One region of the Serratia rhizosphaerae genome, then DNA from elsewhere that is predicted to be linked to it. Evidence: predicted binding sites of a transcription regulator. Region 1 holds the regulator's gene; each other region holds the start of a gene.
The links. Region 1 encodes sigma-54, which starts transcription at its own class of promoters, with help from an activator protein. Its sites were predicted from a motif close to GTTGGCACANNTTTCGCTNT; they were not measured.
Positions count from the first base shown of each region.

Region 2: glnA (glutamate--ammonia ligase) is a predicted target of sigma-54. The motif match lies at 4,286-4,305, and genes of this name have one in related genera.
Region 3: glnK (P-II family nitrogen regulator) is a predicted target of sigma-54. The motif match lies at 4,036-4,055, and genes of this name have one in related genera.

Region 1 is NZ_CP041764.1:2,652,718-2,659,383, forward strand. Features, by position in the region: gene ptsN (PTS IIA-like nitrogen regulatory protein PtsN) at 1-64, opposite strand, end outside; gene hpf (ribosome hibernation promoting factor) at 281-568, opposite strand; gene rpoN (RNA polymerase factor sigma-54) at 592-2,025, opposite strand; gene lptB (LPS export ABC transporter ATP-binding protein) at 2,077-2,802, opposite strand; gene lptA (lipopolysaccharide ABC transporter substrate-binding protein LptA) at 2,809-3,345, opposite strand; gene lptC (LPS export ABC transporter periplasmic protein LptC) at 3,314-3,892, opposite strand; gene kdsC (3-deoxy-manno-octulosonate-8-phosphatase KdsC) at 3,889-4,443, opposite strand; gene kdsD (arabinose-5-phosphate isomerase KdsD) at 4,506-5,492, opposite strand; gene FO014_RS12430 (calcium/sodium antiporter) at 5,509-6,486, opposite strand.
Region 2 is NZ_CP041764.1:2,193,410-2,200,075, forward strand. Features, by position in the region: gene glnG (nitrogen regulation protein NR(I)) at 68-1,480, opposite strand; gene glnL (nitrogen regulation protein NR(II)) at 1,489-2,538, opposite strand; gene glnA (glutamate--ammonia ligase) at 2,796-4,205, opposite strand; gene typA (ribosome-dependent GTPase TypA) at 4,577-6,400, shown strand; gene yihX (glucose-1-phosphatase) at 6,566-6,666, shown strand, end outside.
Region 3 is NZ_CP041764.1:993,665-1,000,330, forward strand. Features, by position in the region: RNA gene ffs (signal recognition particle sRNA small type) at 1-56, opposite strand, end outside; gene FO014_RS04725 (MGMT family protein) at 211-525, shown strand; gene FO014_RS04730 (YbaY family lipoprotein) at 584-1,072, opposite strand; gene tesB (acyl-CoA thioesterase II) at 1,393-2,256, shown strand; gene amtB (ammonium transporter AmtB) at 2,323-3,609, opposite strand; gene glnK (P-II family nitrogen regulator) at 3,647-3,985, opposite strand; gene FO014_RS04750 (SmdB family multidrug efflux ABC transporter permease/ATP-binding protein) at 4,264-6,042, opposite strand; gene FO014_RS04755 (SmdA family multidrug ABC transporter permease/ATP-binding protein) at 6,035-6,666, opposite strand, start outside.

The sequences.
Region 1 (6,666 bases):
GTACCGAGCTTCTGGTGCACTCGATGTTGAGCACCGAGCTTAATTGCATTATTTCGTCGTTCATCTCATCTTCACTTAAAATCACACGCTTAAGCTTGCTTAGCGCTGGTTTGGCGGTGCCAAACGCTCTGCGACGTCGTTGCTTAACGAGGCGATTTTTCGTCTGTTAAACCCTGATGGCTTATCGGCGCGTTATTCCGCAGAATAACGCGCCGATGGCAGCCCGGTAGCACGAAGGCTACGTTCAGGCCGCTGCCGCGGACGGTAGCGGCCCAGATTGTCAGTGTTGCTTCAATTTGTCTTTATGTTTGTTCAATTGCCGCGCCAGTTTATCAATCAGGCAGTCAATTGCAGCATACATATCTTCTTTTTCCGAGGTGGCGTGCAACTCGCCTCCATTCACGTGCACCGTTGCTTCCGCAATCTGCTGCACTTTTTCCACGGTGAGCACGACATAAACCTGATTAATGCGGTCGAAATACTGTTCTAGCTTGGCGAACTTGGTATTCACGAACTCACGTAACGGCTCGGTGATGTCGATGTGGTGTCCGGTAATGTTGAGCTGCATAATGTCTTCCTTCTCTATTGAGGTCAAACCAACTGTTTACGTTGGTTCGACGGCGGGATGGACAAAGACTCTCGGTACTTGGCGACGGTGCGCCGCGCCACCATGATGCCCTGATCGGCAAGCAGGGTGGCCAGTTTACTGTCGCTAAGCGGTTTGGCGGGGTTTTCCGCCGCGATCAATTTCTTCACCAGCGCGCGGATCGCCGTGGAGGAAGCCTCGCCGCCGCTGTCGGTGTTGACGTGGCTGGAGAAGAAATATTTCAGTTCGAAGATGCCGCGCGGGCTGTGCAGGAACTTCTGCGTGGTCACGCGTGAAATCGTCGATTCATGCATCTCCACGGCCTGGGCGATATCCGCCAGCACCATGGGCTTCATAAACTCCTCGCCTTGTTCAAAGAACGCCTCCTGCTGCTCGACAATACAGCGCGTCACCTTCAGCAGCGTATCGTTACGGCTTTCCAGGCTTTTGATCAGCCATTTCGCTTCCTGCAGGTTACTGCGGATAAACTGGCCGTCGGCTTCATTACGCGAGCTGTTGCCCAGTGCGGCGTAGTGTTGGTTGATCTTCAGACGCGGAATGCTGTCGGCATTCAGCTCGACAGTCCAGCGGTTGTGCACCTTGCGTACCAGCACGTCGGGAATGACATATTCCGACTCGCCGGTATTGATCGACTGCCCCGGGCGCGGGTCGAGCGACTGAATCAGCAGCATCGCTTCTTTCAGTGTATCTTCTTTTAGCCGGGTTGATCGCATCAGGCTGCGAAAGTCGTGGTTGGCCAGCAGATCCAGGTGTTCGCTGATGATCAGCCGGGCTTCGGCGAGGAACGGCGTTTCTTTGGCGTATTGAGACAGCTGAACCAGCAGACAGTCGCGCAGGTCGCGCGCCGCGACGCCGATCGGGTCGAAATGCTGCACCCGTTTGAGCACCGCCTCCACCTCATCAAGCGTGACGTCTTCCGCGCCGACGCTTTCCAGAATATCTTCCAGCGAGACGGTGAGATAGCCGGTGTCGTCGACGGCGTCAACGATTGAGGTGGCGATGGCGGCGTCGGTATCGGAGAACGGCGTCAGATCCACCTGCCACATCAGGTAGTCCTGCAGCGTCTGGGTGGTTTCCCCTTGATAGACCGGCAGCTCATCGTCGCGGTAATCGGTGCCGGTGCCCGATGGCGTGCCTGCGGTATAGATCTCGTCCCAGGTGGCGTCCAGCGGCAGCTCGTCCGGCATCTCCTTTTGCTCCAGCGCTTCGCGGGTATCCAGATCTTCGGTGTCGTTGCTCTCTTCCGCGTCGATCTCATCGTGCGGGTCGGTTTGCTCAAGCAGCGGGTTACTTTCTAACGCCAGTTGGATCTCTTGCTGAAGCTCAAGCGTAGACAGCTGCAGCAGGCGGATCGCCTGCTGCAGCTGGGGAGTCATCGCCAATTGTTGGCTGAGCCTGAGTTGCAAACCTTGCTTCATAATGTTCTTTCTATTTTTCCGTTAACCGTTACGTATCGCTGACGCAAGGCATTACAGGCGGAATTCTTCGCCCAGATAAACGCGTTTCACCTGCTCATCGCTCAGAATCGCTTCCGGCGTGCCGTGGGCGATCAGCTGGCCTTGGCTGACGATATAGGCGCGTTCACAAACGTCCAGCGTTTCACGCACGTTATGGTCGGTGATCAGCACGCCCAGGCCGCTGTCGCGCAGATGCTCGATGATTTTTTTGATATCGATAACGGAAATCGGGTCAACCCCGGCGAAGGGTTCGTCCAGCAGGATGAATTTCGGGTTGGCGGCCAGCGCGCGGGCAATTTCGACGCGGCGGCGTTCACCGCCGGACAGCGCCTGGCCCAGGCTGTCGCGCAGATGGGTGATATGGAACTCTTCCATCAGTTCGTTGGCCCGGTCGGCACGCTGTTCGCTGCTCAGATCGTCACGGATTTCTAGCACCGCCATCAGGTTATCGTAGACGCTCAGACGGCGGAAAATTGAGGCTTCCTGCGGCAGATAGCCGATGCCGCGGCGCGCACGGGCGTGCAGCGGCAGGATGCTGATGTCTTCATCATCAATGATGATGCGTCCGGCGTCGCGCTGTACGATGCCGACCACCATGTAGAAGGTGGTGGTTTTACCCGCGCCGTTTGGCCCCAGCAACCCGACGATTTCGCCGGAGTTCACTTTCAGGCTGACGTCTTCGACGACTTTACGGCCCTTGTAGGCTTTCGCCAGATTTTCTGCGATGAGTGTTGCCATAAGTGATTAGTTACTCTTCTGACCGTTTTTATCCTGCAACTGCGACGGCACCAGCACGGTCTTCACGCGTTTGCCCTTGTCGCCGTATGCCTGCATTTGCTGCTGCTGCACCAGATAGGTGATGCGCTCGCCTTTCACGTTGCTGTCGAGCTGCTCCAGATAGGCGTCGCCGGTCAGGGTGACCAGCTGCGGCGCCACGTCATAGCGCACTTTCAGCGAGTGTCCTTTTACCGGTTTGCCGTTGTCCTGCATCTGGTAGAAGGTTACCGGCTTACCGAAGGCTTCGATATAGGTTTTGTTCTGATCGCCGCCCGGACGGGTAACCACTACTTTGTCGGCCTTAATCTCGATGGTGCCTTGCTTGATCACCACGTTGCCGGTAAAGGTGCTGACGTTGCTCTGCATATCCAGAGACTGGTTCAGCGAGTCGATGCTCACTGGCTGATTGGCATCGGATTTCAGCGCCATGGCGGGGGCGCTGGCGGCCAAAACCAAGCTGCCGATCAACAGACTACGGAGTGGTTTTTTGTGTTTGAATTTCATAGTTGGTCTTAACCTTATCAATCAGCTCAGCGGTTTTGTTCCGCAGGTTCCCGCGCATTTTCATGCCGTTAGAATTAAAATTCGCGCCGTAAAGCGTTACTTCATCATCGGAGGACACATCCTGGGTCACCAGATTAACCTGAGCGTTGTCCGTTTTAATTTTTTCCAGCTGTGAGGTGGTGGTCAGGCTGTTCACCTCGACGTGACCGTACAGATACAGCATGCGGTCTTTGGTCAGTTTGGCGCGGTCGGCGCGCACCGACCAGGTGGCGACGGCGTTTTCGTCAAACAGCGTCATCACCGGCTGGGTAAACCAGCTCAGCTCTTCGGCGGTATAGTACTTGGCGCTTTCCGCCACCAGCTTATAGTTTAATTTACCGGCCGGGTTGTAGACGACGGTGACCGTTTGCTGACTCTGGTAAGTCGGGTCCGCCGAATTTACCGGCCCGGCCGTCGGTTCGTCATCGTAATCCGCCATATTCCAGCCGATCAGGGCCAGAACGATCAGCGCCAGTATAATGGTGATCCAGCGTTTGGTTTTGCTCATATCGACAGCCCTTTGGCGTCCTCCAGCTTGTTCTGAGCCAAAAGAATAATGTCGCACAGTTCACGCACCGCGCCGCGTCCGCCGGCGATGCGGGTGACGTAGTGGGCGCGCGGCGTCAGCAGCGGGTGGGCGTCCGCCACCGCCACGGCCAGGCCGACCTGTGCCATCACCGGCCAGTCGATCAGATCGTCGCCGATATAGGCCACCTGATCTGCCGACAGCGACAGTGTATCCAACAGTTCCCGGAAGGCCAAAAGCTTATCGGACTGCCCCTGATACAGGTAGCGGATGCCCAGCGTTTTTGCCCGGTCTTCCAAGAGTTTGGCAGAACGTCCGGTAATGATGCCGACCTCGATGTCAGAGGTCTTCAGGCAGCGGATGCCGTAGCCGTCGCGCACGTTGAATGCTTTCAGTTCCTCGCCGTTATTGCCCATATAAATCAGGCCGTCCGACAGGACGCCGTCGACGTCGCAGATCAGCAGACGGATTTTCCCGGCACGCGCCATGACGTCTTGCGTTACCGGCCCGTAGCAGGTTTCAACCATACTCATTGATTTTCCTAGTTATTCCTTCAATAGGGCGGTATCTCACGCCCTCTATCGCCTGTAAAAACTTATACAACGCCGGCGCGCAGCATGTCATGCATATGTACCACACCCAGCAGTCGGTCGCCATCGGCAACCAGCAGCGCGGTGATATGGCGCTGCTGCATCAGGTTCAACGCGTCTACCGCCAGCGTATGCGGCCGCACGCGCACGCCGCCGCGCGTCATGACATCGGCGATTTTGGCGTTGTTCAGATCGATACCCAGATCGAAGATGCGGCGCAGGTCGCCGTCGGTGAAAATGCCGGCGATGTTCATCTGATCATCGCAGATGACCGTCATCCCCAGGTTTTTGCGGGTGATTTCCAGCAGGGCGTCGCGCAACGTGGCGTCGGTGCCGACGTGCGGAATCTCGTCGCCGCCGTGCATAATATCGCTGACGCGCAGCAGCAGGCGACGCCCCAGCGCGCCGCCCGGGTGTGACAGCGCGAAATCTTCCGGCGTAAAGCCGCGCGCCTTCAGCAGCGCCACCGCCAGCGCATCGCCCATCACCAGAGTGGCCGTGGTGCTGGTGGTCGGCGCCAGGCCCAGCGGGCAGGCTTCCTGCGGCACTTTAATGCACAGGTGGATATCCGCCGCCTTGCCCATCGAGCTTTCCGGGTTGTTGGTCATGCAGATCAGCGGAATCTGCTGGCGCTTCAGCACCGGGATCAGCGCCTGAATTTCACTGGATTCGCCGGAGTTGGAAATGGCGAGTACGATGTCCTGCGGCGTGACCATGCCGAGATCGCCATGGCTGGCTTCTGCTGGATGCACGAAGAATGAAGGGGTGCCGGTGCTGGCGAAGGTAGCGGCAATCTTACAGCCGATATGGCCGGATTTGCCCATTCCCATCACCACCACTTTACCGCTGCAGGCGGCGATTTTTTCGCAGGCGCGGGTAAAGTCGTCATTGATGTAGCTGTCGAGCTGGGCCAGCCCGTCGCGTTCGATCTGGAGCACTTCTTTACCGGCCTGTTGAAAATCAAAGCCAGGTTGCAACTCAATATTCGACATGCTTTTTCTCGTATTCTTAGCCAAAGGTAGCGAATGGGTTGAAAAACAGCAGCGCAAGATACGCAATAAAACCACATAATAACAGAGCGCCCGCCAGATGGCCGATGCGATGTTTGCGCCCGATGCACAGCGCGCTGAGCGCCAGGCTGGCCGCCAGCATCACCCAGTAGTCGCGCTGGAAGGCGGCCGGGTCGAGTCGGCTGGGCGACAGCAGGGCGGGCACGCCGAGCACGATCGCCATATTGAAAATATTCGAGCCGATAATATTGCCGATCGCCATGTCGTCTTCGCCTTTCAGCGCGCCGGCTATCGACGTGGCAAGTTCGGGCAGGCTGGTGCCGACGGCGATCACCGTCAGGCCGACCGCCAGCTCGCTCATGCCGAAATAGTGGGCGATCACCGTGGCGTTATCGACCACCATCCGTGAGGCGAGCGGCAGGATAATGAACGCCAGCACCAGCCACAGCGTGGCGACGGTGGTACTGCCGTTTTGCGGCAGTTCGGCCATCTGTTCCGTGGTCAGGCTGTCGCAGCCTTCGCGCTGGGCCAGCCGCGCTATCTTCAGCATCAGAGCGATAAATCCGGCGGCGGCGGCTAACAGCAGCACGCCGTCCAGCCGGCTGAGTTGGTTGTTCATCAATACCAAACCGCATAATACTGTGACCGCCAACATCAGTGGCAGTTCGCGCCGCAGCACCTCCGATCGGGCCGCCAGCGGATGAACGATTGCGGCAACCCCTAAAATCAACAGGATATTGGTAATATTGGCGCCGAGGACATTGCCGACCGCCATGTCACTCTGGCCATTCAGCGCCGCGGTGACGGAGACGAACAGCTCCGGCAGCGAGGTGCCGATGCTGACGATCGTCATGCCGATAATCAGTGGCGGCACGCTCAGCGAGCGGGCGATCACCGCCGCGCCGTAAACCAGCCGGTCTGCGCCATATACCAGTAAAAACAGGCCAACGATAAATAATGCGATTGCGAGAAACATGCGAGTCCTTTGCGGGCGGTATTCCCCTGACGTTTTCACTGACGATCGCCGGTCTTCGCCAGGGCGTGCGCGGCGACGTGAAATCGACAGGTGGCCCGATGCGTTGGTCTAACCTGGCCGTGATTACTGGCCTGCGCCGATTAGTTGGGCGCCATCGCCAATCTGTGTCGTTATTTTTCG
Region 2 (6,666 bases), 460 kb from region 1:
GACTGTAAAGTCTAAAGCTGCTGTTTTTTTGTGCGCCCAACGACGTTTTTAACATTGGGCGCGGTGTTTATTCCATCCCCAGTTCTTTCAGCTTGCGCGTCAGGGTATTCCTGCCCCAGCCCAGCAGGCGTGCGGCCTCTTGTTTATGGCCCTGCGTGTGGCGCAGCGCCGTGGTCAGCAGCGTACGTTCCATTTCCGGCTGCGCTTCCGAGAGCAGGTTTTGATGTCCGGAGCGCAGCGCGCTTTCGGCCCATTGCGCCAGCAACGACGCCCAATTGCCGGCGCCAGCCGGCGCGCCGCTCTCCGGCGGCGAGGCTTCAAACAGTTCGGCGGGCAGATCCTGAATCAGCACTTCCTGACCGGCGGCCATCACCGTCAGCCAGCGGCAGGTATTTTCCAGCTGGCGGACGTTGCCGGGCCACGGCAGCCGCGTCAGCGCGGTTTCGGTTTCCGGGTGCAGGTTTTTCGCCTCAACCCCCAGTTCTTTGGCGGCCACCTGCAGGAAATAGCGCGCCAGCCGCGGGATGTCTTCACGACGCTCGCGCAGCGGCGGCAGGTGAACGCGAATCACGTTCAGGCGGTGGAACAAATCCTCGCGGAATTTGCCTTCCTGTACCCGCTGCTCCAGGTTTTGGTGCGTGGCGGCAATAATGCGCACGTCCACTTTCACCGGCGCATAGCCGCCGACCCGATAGAATTGGCCATCCGCCAATACGCGCAGTAAGCGGGTCTGCACGTCCAGAGGCATATCGCCAATTTCATCCAGGAACAGCGTGCCGCCGTCGGCCTGTTCAAAACGCCCCTGACGGATCTGATTGGCGCCGGTAAACGCGCCTTTTTCATGGCCGAACAGTTCGGATTCGATCAGGTCTTTGGGGATCGCCGCCATATTCAGGGCGATAAACGGCGATTTGGCGCGCGGGCTGTGGCGATGCAGCGCATGCGCCACCAGCTCTTTACCGGTGCCGGATTCGCCGTTGATCAACACGCTGATGGATGAACGCGACAGGCGGCCGATAATGCGGAATACGTCCTGCATCGCCGGTGCCTCGCCGATAATATCGGCGGTCGGGCTGCTGGCGGGCTGGCTGCGCGCCGGCTGCTGCTGCTCCTGATAGTGGCTGATGGCGCGCTCCACCAGCGCGACGGCCTCATCGATGTCGAACGGCTTCGGCAGATAGTCGAACGCCCCTTGCTGATAGGCGCTGACCGCAGCGTCCAAATCCGAGTGGGCGGTCATAATGATCACCGGCAGCATCGGGTGACGCTGTTTGATCTGTTTGAGCAGCGCTAATCCGTCCATGCCCGGCATGCGGATATCGGACAGCAAAACGTCGGGAGTTTGCGTGGCCAACGCTTCCAGTACGGCGTTACCGCTGTCGAACGTTGCGCAACGCATGCCGACGCCGGTTAAGGCGCGCTCAAGCACCCAGCGGATGGAGCTGTCATCATCGACGATCCAGACAATCCCTCGTTGCATAGCAAACCTCACTGACGAATAGGCAGGTAAACCGAAAATTCGGTATGTCCAGGCCAACTGTTAAATTCAATTTTGCCGCAATGCTGATCGATCAGACTGCGGGCGATGGATAATCCCAGGCCGGTGCCGCCTTCGCGGCCGCTGACCATCGGGTAGAACAGCGTATCCTGCAGCTGCGCCGGCACGCCGGGGCCGTCGTCTTCAATATCAATGCGCGCCGCCAGCCGGTAGCGCGTGCCGTGCAGGGTGATTTGAAACGCGGTGCGGGTGCGCAGTCGGATGGTGCCGCCGGTCTCCCCCAGCGCCTGCAGCGCGTTGCGGGTAATATTCAGCAGCACCTGTTCAATTTGTTCCGGGTCGTGCGCCAGTTCAGGCAGGCTGGGGTCGTAATCGCGCACCAGCGTGACGTTTTCCGGTTTTTCCAGCGATACCAGCTGGCATACCCGCTCCGCCACCTGGTGGATGCTTTGCGTGATGTGCTGACCGGGCCGCTGCGGCCCCAGCAGGCGATCGACCAGATTGCGCAGGCGGTCGGCCTGCTCAATGATCACCTTGGTGTATTCGGTCAGGGCCGGGTCGGGCAGCGCTTTGGCCAGCAGCTGCGCCGCGCCGCGCAGTCCGCCGAGCGGGTTTTTAATCTCGTGCGCCAGCCCGCGCACCAGATCGCGTGCGGCGACCTGTTGGGCATGCTGCAGCTGTTCCTGGCTCAGACGGCGCTGATTGTCCATCGGCGCCAGCTCCAGCAGGATATAGCCTTCCGGCAGCGCCTGAGCGGTCAGCGACAGAATATGCGCGCGGCCGTCGACCACCAGCGTCACTTCGTTATCGGTAAACCCCTGGCCGGTATTCAGGCTTTCGCGCATCAGATTGACGTTCAGCGAAAAATAGCCGAGCAGATCGGGCAGCGGCGTGCCGAACAGTTTACGGGAACTTTGCGCCAACAGCTGTTGCGCAGCAGGGTTGGCGTAATGCACCGCCAGCCGATCGTCCAGCAGCAGTACGCTGTTGATCAGAGAATTGAGGATCTGCCCCGCATCGGGCAGTGGTTCAGTTGTCATATATGCCCTTCATCTTCCAGGGTGCGGCGCACGGGCTGAGCTTGCTTACCCGGTCAGCCGGCAGACTAAGCGCAGACGCTTTGCACTGTTTTGGTGCATCCATCCTACTCCATCTGTGATGATTGCTAAATGGCGTGGATTTGCAGAAAAAGAGTGTGGAGAAAAAAACCCATCCGAAGATGGGCTGAAAGTTTCCACGGCAACAAAAAAACGACAACTAAAATAGGTGGCGCCGCACGCGGCGGCGCAGGTCAAACTTAAACGCTGTAGTACAGTTCGAATTCAACCGGGTGCGGCGTCATGCGCACGCGGTCCAGCTCTTCTTTACGCAGTGCGATGTAGGCGTCGATCGCGTCGTCGGTGAAGACGCCGCCGCGGGTCAGGAACTCGCGGTCTTCATCCAGCGCGGCCAGCGCTTCGTCCAGAGAACCGGCCACTTTTGGAATCTCGGCTTCTTCTTCCGGCGGCAGGTCGTACAGGTTTTTATCCATGGCGTCGCCCGGGTGGATCTTGTTGATGATGCCGTCCAGGCCGGCCATCAGCAGTGCGGCGAAGCACAGGTACGGGTTGGCCGCCGGATCCGGGAAGCGGGCTTCAATACGGCGCGATTTCGGGCTGGAAACCACAGGAATACGGATAGAGGCGGAGCGGTTACGCGCTGAGTAAGCCAGCATCACCGGCGCTTCGTAACCCGGAACCAGACGCTTGTAAGAGTTGGTGGTCGGGTTGGCCAGGGCGTTGATGGCTTTAGCGTGCTTGATGACGCCGCCGATGTAGAACAGTGCGGTTTCAGACAGGCCGCCGTATTTGTCACCGGCGAACAGGTTAGTGCCGTTCTTGGACAGTGACATGTGGCAGTGCATACCAGAACCGTTATCGCCGAACATCGGCTTTGGCATAAAGGTCGCGGTTTTGCCAAATGCGTGCGCCACGTTGTGAACCACGTATTTGTAGATCTGGATTTCATCGGCTTTCTTGGTCATGGTGTTGAAGCGGGTTGCCACTTCGTTCTGACCGGCGGTTGCTACTTCGTGGTGGTGAGCTTCAACCACCAGGCCCATTTCTTCCATGGTCAGACACATGGTTGAACGCAGGTCCTGGGAAGAGTCGACCGGCGGCACCGGGAAATAACCCCCTTTGACCGCTGGACGGTGGCCCTTGTTGCCGCCTTCATATTTGGTGCCGGAGTTCCAGGCGGCTTCGATATCGTCGATAGCCACGTGGGAGCCGCTGATGCTGCTGCCGAAGCGGATGTCGTCGAACAGGAAGAATTCAGGTTCCGGCCCGAACAGCACGGTGTCGGCAATGCCGGAAGCGCGCAGGAAGTCTTCCGCACGTTTGGAGATGGAGCGCGGGTCGCGGTCGTAGCCTTGCATGGTTCCCGGCTCGAGAATGTCGCAGCGAATGATCAGCGTAGGTTCTTCGTAGAACGGATCCAGTACCGCGCTGCTGGCGTCCGGCATCAGCACCATGTCAGATTCGTTAATGCCTTTCCAACCGCCGATCGACGAACCGTCAAACATTTTGCCTTCTTCGAAGAAATCAGCGTTTACCTGGTGTGCAGGAATGGTGACGTGTTGTTCTTTACCCTTGGTGTCAGTGAAACGCAGGTCTACGAATTTCACTTCATGCTCATTCAGCATCGTCAAAACGTGTTCAGCGGACATACTTAACTCTCCCGGATTTATCGTTGTCGTCGTCGTGGAACGAATCTTTACTACTGGCTTTTTTTCACCTTGTGTAGACTAAAGCGAAAAGCGTGCCAAGTTTAAAAATGGCAACCTTGCGCCATTCTGGGCGGCTTTTACCCATTCCGAGTATGCACCAACAGGAATGCATTGCACCATAAGTGTGCAAACAACCCCATGCAGGGCACTATAATGGTGCAAAATGCGACCAAAGATGACGCGTTGCACCGTGAAAGGGATCACAAACTAACCTGATTAGCATTGTTTATCAGAGATGGCTGTGATCTTGTTTAGTCCCTCGCTTAATACGTGTACAATAGCGCGCTATTTCTAATGCCTGAGGCAAAGCTGTGATCGAAAATTTGCGTAATATCGCCATTATTGCCCACGTTGACCATGGTAAAACCACCCTGGTCGACAAGCTGCTGCAACAATCCGGTACTTTCGGAGAGCGTGCGGAAGCCGCCGAGCGCGTAATGGACTCCAACGATTTGGAGAAAGAGCGTGGGATTACCATCCTCGCAAAAAACACCGCCATTAATTGGAATGACTACCGCATCAACATCGTGGATACCCCGGGACACGCCGACTTCGGCGGCGAGGTAGAGCGTGTGATGTCAATGGTCGACTCGGTGCTGCTGGTTGTGGATGCAATGGATGGCCCGATGCCGCAAACCCGTTTCGTGACCAAGAAAGCGTTTGCAAATGGTCTGAAGCCGATCGTGGTCATTAACAAGGTTGACCGTCCGGGCGCGCGTCCTGACTGGGTTGTCGATCAGGTGTTCGACCTGTTCGTAAACCTGGATGCCACCGATGAGCAACTGGATTTCCCAATCATCTATGCATCTGCGCTGAACGGCATCGCCGGCACCGATCATACCGATATGGCTGACGACATGACGCCGCTGTATCAGGCGATCGTCGACCACGTGTCTGCGCCGGCAGTTGATCTGGATGGCCCGCTGCAGATGCAGATCTCCCAGCTGGACTACAACAACTACCTGGGCGTTATCGGCATCGGCCGCATCAAGCGCGGTAAAGTGAAGCCGAACCAGCAGGTCACCGTTATCGACAGCGAAGGCAAGACGCGCAACGGTAAAGTGGGCAAAGTGCTGGGCCACCTGGGTCTGGAGCGTATCGACAGCGACCTGGCGGAAGCGGGCGACATCATCGCCATCACCGGTCTGGGCGAGCTGAACATCTCCGACACCATCTGCGATCCGGCCAACGTGGAAGCGCTGCCTGCGCTGTCCGTTGATGAGCCGACCGTCAGCATGTTCTTCAACGTCAACACCTCGCCATTCTGCGGTAAAGAAGGCAAGTTCGTGACGTCTCGCCAGATCCTTGAGCGTCTGAACAAGGAATTGGTGCACAACGTGGCGCTGCGCGTAGAAGAAACCGACGATGCCGACGCGTTCCGCGTGTCCGGCCGTGGCGAACTGCACCTGTCGGTGCTGATCGAAAACATGCGTCGTGAAGGCTTCGAGCTGGCCGTTTCCCGTCCGAAAGTTATCTTCCGTGAAATCGATGGCCGTAAACAAGAGCCGTTCGAGAACGTCACGCTGGATATCGAAGAGCAGCATCAGGGTTCCGTGATGCAGGCGATGGGTGAGCGTAAGGGCGACATGAAAAACATGGATCCGGATGGTAAAGGCCGTGTGCGTCTTGACTATGTGATCCCGAGCCGCGGCCTGATCGGCTTCCGTAACGAGTTCATGACCATGACCTCCGGTACCGGCCTGCTGTACTCCACCTTCAGCCACTACGACGATCTGCGTCCGGGCGAAGTCGGCCAGCGTCAGAACGGCGTGCTGATCTCCAACGGCCAGGGTAAAGCGGTAGCGTTCGCCCTGTATGGTCTGCAAGATCGCGGCAAGCTGTTCCTGGGCCACGGTGCGGAAGTGTATGAAGGCCAGATCATCGGTATTCACTCACGTTCCAACGACCTGACCGTGAACTGCCTGACCGGTAAGAAACTGACCAACATGCGTGCTTCCGGTACTGACGAAGCGACCACGCTGGTTCCGGCTATCAAGATGACTCTGGAGCAGGCTCTGGAATTTATCGATGATGACGAACTGGTTGAAGTCACGCCGACGTCTGTGCGTATTCGTAAACGTCACCTGACGGAAAACGATCGCAAACGTGCAAGCCGCGGTCCTAAAGAAGCGTAATTGCTGATTTAGCACGCACTGCTTGGGGCGCCTGTCGGGCGCCCTGAGTTTTTTCTTCTGCTTTCCCCCCTTTCTGCGGCGCGCTATGCGCTTTTCTCCACCTTATCTGTTCAGCCTCTGCTTTTCCCGCTACAGTGAAACCTCACCGGTCGTCAGGAGGGGACTATGCTGTATATCTTTGATTTAGGTAACGTGATCGTCGATATCGATTTCAAACGTGTGCTGGGCGTATGGAGCAATCTGAGCGGCACGCCTTTGGCGGCGCT
Region 3 (6,666 bases), 1.7 Mb from region 1:
CTGCTTCCTTCCGGACCTGACCGAGTTCACAAGTTAGTGTTGCGGGAGAACCAACAGGGCCCCCATTGACGGCTTCCATACTGCGAAGCGGTGGGCATTATCGGTGATGGCATCTGAAATAGCAAGCCGACCGGGACCAACCGCTGTTTTCTTACCCAGCCGGCCTGTGGCACACTGCCAGTCCGACAGCAATACGGCGTATTTATCTCTATGGAATCCACAGACCCGACTTTCCGCCAGCGCGTCTTTCACGTCGTCGCCGCCATTCCCTGCGGCAAGGTGATTGCCTATGGCGACGTGGCCCAGTTAGCCGGCTCACCGCGGGCGGCGCGCCAGGTTGGCGGCGTTCTGAAGAAACTGCCGGCGGGCAGCACCCTGCCCTGGCACCGGGTGATCAACCGGCACGGCAAGATCTCATTGCGCGGCGAGGATTTTCAGCGGCAGCGGCAGGCGCTGCTGGCGGAAGGCATTATGTTCGATGCCGAAGGCGCGGTGGACTTTGCCCGTTTCGGCTGGCGGCCATAATAACGCTGCCTTTAGCCCGTAAGCCAAAGGCAGCGGAAAACACCATCGGGTAACGCCGTTACGGCATCGCGGTTGATGCCGCCTGTACCGGCACGTTCTGCACCGGCACCAGTTGCAGGTCGGCGCGCGTACCGTTGCGGTTGACGACTTCCTGAATCGTGTCGGTGATAAAACTCAGTTGCCCGTTAACGGTTACCGCCGCGCTCAGAATAATACGGGCATGCGGCTGAATGTCCGCCGGGTTATAAGGCACGGCAAAGGTAAACGGCGCCTGCTGGCCTTCAGTGCGGATCACCCGCTGAGCGATCACCTTGGACGGTGCGTCCGCCAGCGAGGCATCGGACAGCGTGACCGTCAGCACAGCATGCGGCGGCAAGGCAATACGCTGGGCGATATTGACCGTCCCCGTCACCGCAGGGCCGGTCACCTGCATTTGTTGTGCGGTCGCCGGGCTTCCTGCTGCCGATGTCGGGGCATCTGCGCCATTCTGGGCACAGCCGGCCAGCGTCACGGCGGCGGCCCCAGCAAGGATTTGCCAGAATTTCATCGAGCGGTCTCCTTCTTTATTATCAACAAATTGGCGGCTTACGCCGTCTTACCCCTTAAACCTAGCACAAAACTCTGAGACATTCCCATCCGCCTGCCGATTAATCAGCCAGCGGGCGTCCGCATGTTTCATACCGTAACCGTTTGACCATCGCTGCAACGCGCCGCCAGAAAGCCATCCGTCAGCGACTACCGGTAATCACTTTGCGCCCCGTTGTGTGAGGTTCATACTATGGCAACAGTAGTCGGATTTAGCCGGTTGACGGCTTACCGTGATCTTCCGCACACTACACAAAACAATTATTAGAAGGATGACCTTTTATGAGCCAGGCATTGCAAAACCTTCTTGAGCTGCTCAAGTTGGAAAAAATCGAAGAGGGCCTGTTCCGCGGGCAAAGCGAGGATCTGGGCTTACGCCAGGTGTTCGGCGGCCAGGTGGTCGGCCAGGCGCTCTATGCAGCCAAAGATACGGTACCGGCCGAGCGCAGCGTGCACTCGTTCCACAGCTACTTCCTGCGCCCGGGCGACAGCAGCAAAGCTATCGTCTACGACGTCGAAACGCTGCGCGATGGCAACAGTTTCAGCGCCCGCCGGGTCAGCGCCGTTCAGAACGGCAAACCCATTTTCTATATGACGGCCTCGTTCCAAAGCCCGGAAAGCGGCTTCGAACACCAGAACACCATGCCTGACGTGCCGCAGCCGGAAGGCCTGATGTCCGAATCAGAAATCGCGCAGCAGCTGGCGCATATGCTGCCGGAAAAGGTGCGCGATAAGTTTACCAGCCAGAAACCGCTGGAAGTGCGCCCGGTAAAATTCCATAACCCGCTGCAGGGCAAGGTGGACGAGCCGTACCGCTACGTCTGGCTGCGCGCGAACGGCGCCATGCCGGATGATGCGCGTATTCACCAGTATCTGCTGGGCTATGCCTCCGATCTGAACTTCCTGCCGACGGCGCTGCAGCCGCACGGCGTCGGCTTCCTGGAGCCGGGGATGCAGGTAGCGACCATCGACCACTCCATGTGGTTCCACCGACCGTTCCGCATGGATGACTGGCTGCTCTACGCGGTGGAAAGCACCTCGGCATCCAGCGCACGCGGTTTTGTTCGCGGGCAGTTCTATACCCGCGACGGCGTGCTGGTCGCCAGCACGGTGCAGGAAGGGGTGATGCGCCGCCATACGGCATAACGCCGGCCAAGAAAAAAGGCGATGTTGCCATCGCCTTTGTTGCTTCATCATTATTTTATTATCGATTTACTGGTTGTAGGCGCTTTCGCCGTGGCTGTTGATATCCAGCCCTTCGCGCTCCTGCTCTTCCGGCACGCGCAGCCCCACCAGCACGCCGGCAATCTTGAAGGCGATAAACGCGGCAACGCTGGACCAGATCAGCGTAATGATCACGCTGAGCAGCTGGATCCACACCTGATGCCCCATGGTGACGCCTTCCGCATAGCCGGTGCCTCCCAGTGAAGAGGCGGTGAATACCCCGGTCAGCAGACAGCCGACGATGCCGCACACGCCGTGTACGCCAAAGACGTCACAGGTATCATCCACATTCAGCCATTTCTTCAGCGTCACCACGCCCCACAGGCCGGCGGCCCCGCCGACCAGGCCGATAATCAGCGCGCCGCCAACGCCGACGGTGCCCGCCGCCGGCGTAACGGCAACCAGCCCGGCGATACAACCGGAACAGGCGCCCAGCAGCGACGGTTTGCCGCGCACCAGCCATTCGGCAAACACCCAGGAAAGGATGGCGCCGGCGGTGGCGACCACCGTGTTCAGGAAGGCTAATGCCGCAACGCCATTGGCCTCGCCGGCGGAACCGGCGTTAAAGCCGAACCAGCCGATATACAGAATCGAAGTGCCGGTAAAAACCATCGGCAGGTTGTGCGGTTTGAACGCCTCTTTGCCGAAGCCCGCGCGTTTGCCCAACAGGTAAGCGCCAATCAGGCCGGCGCTGGCGGCGTTGATATGCACCACCGTGCCGCCGGCAAAATCCAGCGCGCCATCGGCCGCCAGGAAACCGCCGCCCCATACCATATGGGCAATCGGCAGGTAGGAGATGGTGAACCAGATCGCCGCGAAGATAATCACCGCGGAAAAGCGGATACGCTCGGCAAACCCGCCCACCACCAGCGCCACGGTAATGCAGGCAAAGGAGCATTGGAATGCCACGTGCACCAGTTGGCTATAAGAGCCGGTAATGCTGTCAATGCCGATGCCTTTCAACATTGCGGTGTCGAAACCGCCGTAAAACGCATTGCCCTCGCTGAAGGCCAGGCTGTAGCCATACAGCACCCACAGCACGCACACCAGCGCAAAGGTCACCATCACCTGAGTGAGCATCGACAGCACATTCTTGCCGCGCAGCAAGCCGCCATAGAATAATGCGATACCTGGTAGAGTCATAAACAGCACCAGTGCGGTGCAAATCATCATAAAGGCGTTATCGGCCTTATCGATGGCCGCCGGAGCAGCCTGAGCCAGAGAAGGCGCCAGGGCTGCCGCACTCAGGCCCAACATGGATAAACGTTTTTTCATTATTGTCTGATCCCCATTTCAGTCGCTGAGTCGGTATTTACAGCGCGGCTTCATCGGTTTCGCCGGTACGTATGCGAATCACGCGCTGCAGTTCGGCCACAAAAATCTTGCCGTCGCCAATTTTGCCGGTGTAGGCGGCTTTGCTAATCACATCAACCACTTCGTCTAATTGATCGTCGGCAATGGCAATATCGATTTTGACTTTGGGTAAAAAGTTGACGCTGTATTCGGCGCCGCGGTACAGCTCGGCGTGCCCCTTCTGACGGCCAAACCCTTTTACTTCAGTGACGGTCAGCCCCTGAATGCCGACTGAGGATAGGGCTTCACGCACGTCCTCCAACTTGAATGGTTTGATCACCACGGTAACCAGCTTCATATTGCCCCTCCACAATTAAACCCAAACTCACCCCTGGTATAAGTCTGAATAAAGCAAAGGCTGTGCCATAAATTGTTTTAGGAGAAAACTCAGCGGATTATCCGTCTGCCGACGGCGGGAGCCTGCAGAAGCGGGCGGGGAAGAGATTGCTGGTTGTTTTTTGTGCACCACGATGGTGCGCGTCGTGTCATTGCAGTGCAAAGCAAGAAATTTACCGGCCAACGTGCCTGATTATGGTGCGTTCTCCCGGCCGCAGCCGGGAGAACGCCGTGATGGGTTTAGGCCGGTTGGCTGTCTTCGCGGGTCGCTGCCGCCAGCTCTTCGCCCGCCAGCTGCAACTGATACATCTGGTAATAACGCCCCCGCTGCGCCAGCAGCTGCTGATGGTTGCCCTGCTCCACCGCGTGGCCGCGATGCAGCACTAAAATGGCGTCGGCATCAACGATGGTCGATAAACGGTGGGCAATCACCACCAGCGTGGTGTGTTCGCGAATCGCCCGTAATGCCCGCTGAATCGCCTGTTCAGTGCCGGAATCAATATTGGCGGTCGCTTCATCCAGGATCAGAATCTGCGGCGCCTGCACCAGTACGCGCGCCATCGCCAGCAACTGCTTCTGGCCGACCGACAGATTATTGCCCTGTTCGCCCAGCCGGGTGTGAATGCCCTGCGGCAAGCCGCGCACCAGCTCCGCCAGCTGCACCGTCTCCAGCGCCTGCCACACCGCCTCTTCGCTGATATTCCGCCCCAGCGTCACGTTCGTCAGCACCGACTCGGCGATCACCACCGGATCCTGCTGCACCATGGCGATCCCCTGGCGCAGCGTACGGTGCGACAGGTTTGACAGCGGCCGGCCATCCAGACGAATTTCGCCTTCGCTCACCGGGTAGTAGCCCATCAACAGGTTAGCCAGGGTGCTCTTGCCGCTGCCGGTATGGCCGACCAGCGCCACAAAACCGCGCGACGGCACGTTGAGCTGAATATGTTGCAGTACCTTCTTGTCAGAACGGTAAGCAAAACTCAGGTTGTCGATATCGATACGGCCGCTCTGCAGCGGGCGCTCATCGGCGCCATACTGCTGCTGACTGCGATCCATCAGTTCGAAAATACGCTCGCCGGCCACCACCGCCTGCTGCAAAATCGACTGTTGCGAGGTCAGCTCAATCAGCGGCTCATTCAGCCGTCCCAGATAGTTGATAAAGGCGTACAACACCCCGACGCCGATAGAGCCCTCGGCGCTAAAGCCAAACAGCATCAGCAGGCCGCACAGCACCAGGGCAGAGAACAGGCTCAGCAGCGGCCGCAGCAAAAAACCATCCAGCCGCAGCGTCTGCATACGGGCGGTATAGTGCGACCAGCTGGCGTTGCTCATCCGCTCGCCAAAACGCACCTGCTGGCGGAACTGCTGGATCACCCCCATACCGTTGATCACTTCGTTAAAGCCGTCGTTGATATCCGCCAGATAGCTGCGCACCCGCCGTACGATCGGCGTGCTGTAATACTGATAAATCGCCATCACCAGCAATACCGCCGGGAAGATGCAGATCGCCACCAGCGCCATGCGCCAGTCGAGGCTGAACATCGCCACCAGCATGGCGCCGATCAGCGCCGCGCTTTTCAGCACGGTGGACACCACCATCACATACAGATCTTTGATCACCTCGGTGTCATTGGTGACGCGGGAGATCAGCTGGCCGACCGGCTGGGTATCGAACGCGCTGAGCGGCTGGCGCAGCGCGGCATCCATCACATCGGTGCGCAGACGCTGCACCACGCCGACCGCCGCCCGGTTAAACAGTATCGCCTGAAAATAGTGCAGCGCCGCCGCCAGCATCTCCAGCAGGATGTAAGCGCCCGCCAACCCGCAGATAATCATCAGCGGCAGCTGCCCTTTGGCGACATAGTTGTCAATAAAATAGCTGATGAGGATCGGGCCGGCCACTTCCGCCGCCGCCGCCACCCACAGCATCAGCACCGCCAGTCCCAGCGGTTTACGATACGGTGAGCCATAAGCCAGCAGCCGCTTCAGCGTCGGCCACAGCTTCTGAACTTTATTCATTGGTTAACATCTCCGCGCCGATTTCCGGCGCCTCATCCAGCGCGGCCTCCAACTGCTGATAGCGATACATATCGCGGTACCAGCCCGGCTGCGACGCCAAAACGGCGTGCAGGCCGCGCTGCGCCACGCTGCCGTGCTGCAGGACCAGAATTTCGCTGGCTTCGGTCAATGCCGAGAGCCGGTGCGCGCTGATGATCACCGTCCGGTTCTGCCCCCAGCTGCGCAGGTTATGCAAAATCTGGTGCTCGGTACGGCCATCCACCGCAGACAGCGCATCGTCGAGGATCAAAATCTCCGCATCCAGCAGCAGCGCGCGCGCAATGGAGATACGCTGTTTCTGCCCGCCGGACAGCATCACGCCGCGCTCGCCCACTTCGGTTTCATACCCCTGCGGCAGGCGCAGAATATCGTCATGCACGCTGGCCAACCGCGCCGCCAGCTCAATCTCTTCCTGCGTCGCATCCGGCTTGCCGAGCGCAATGTTGTTCGCCACGCTGTCGGAAAACAGGAACGGCGTCTGGCTCACCACCGACAGGCGGGCGCGCCAGGCGTCCAGCTTCAGCGTCGTCAGCGGCATGCCGTGGTAGCAGATCTGCCCGTCATCAATATCGAACTGGCGCTGGA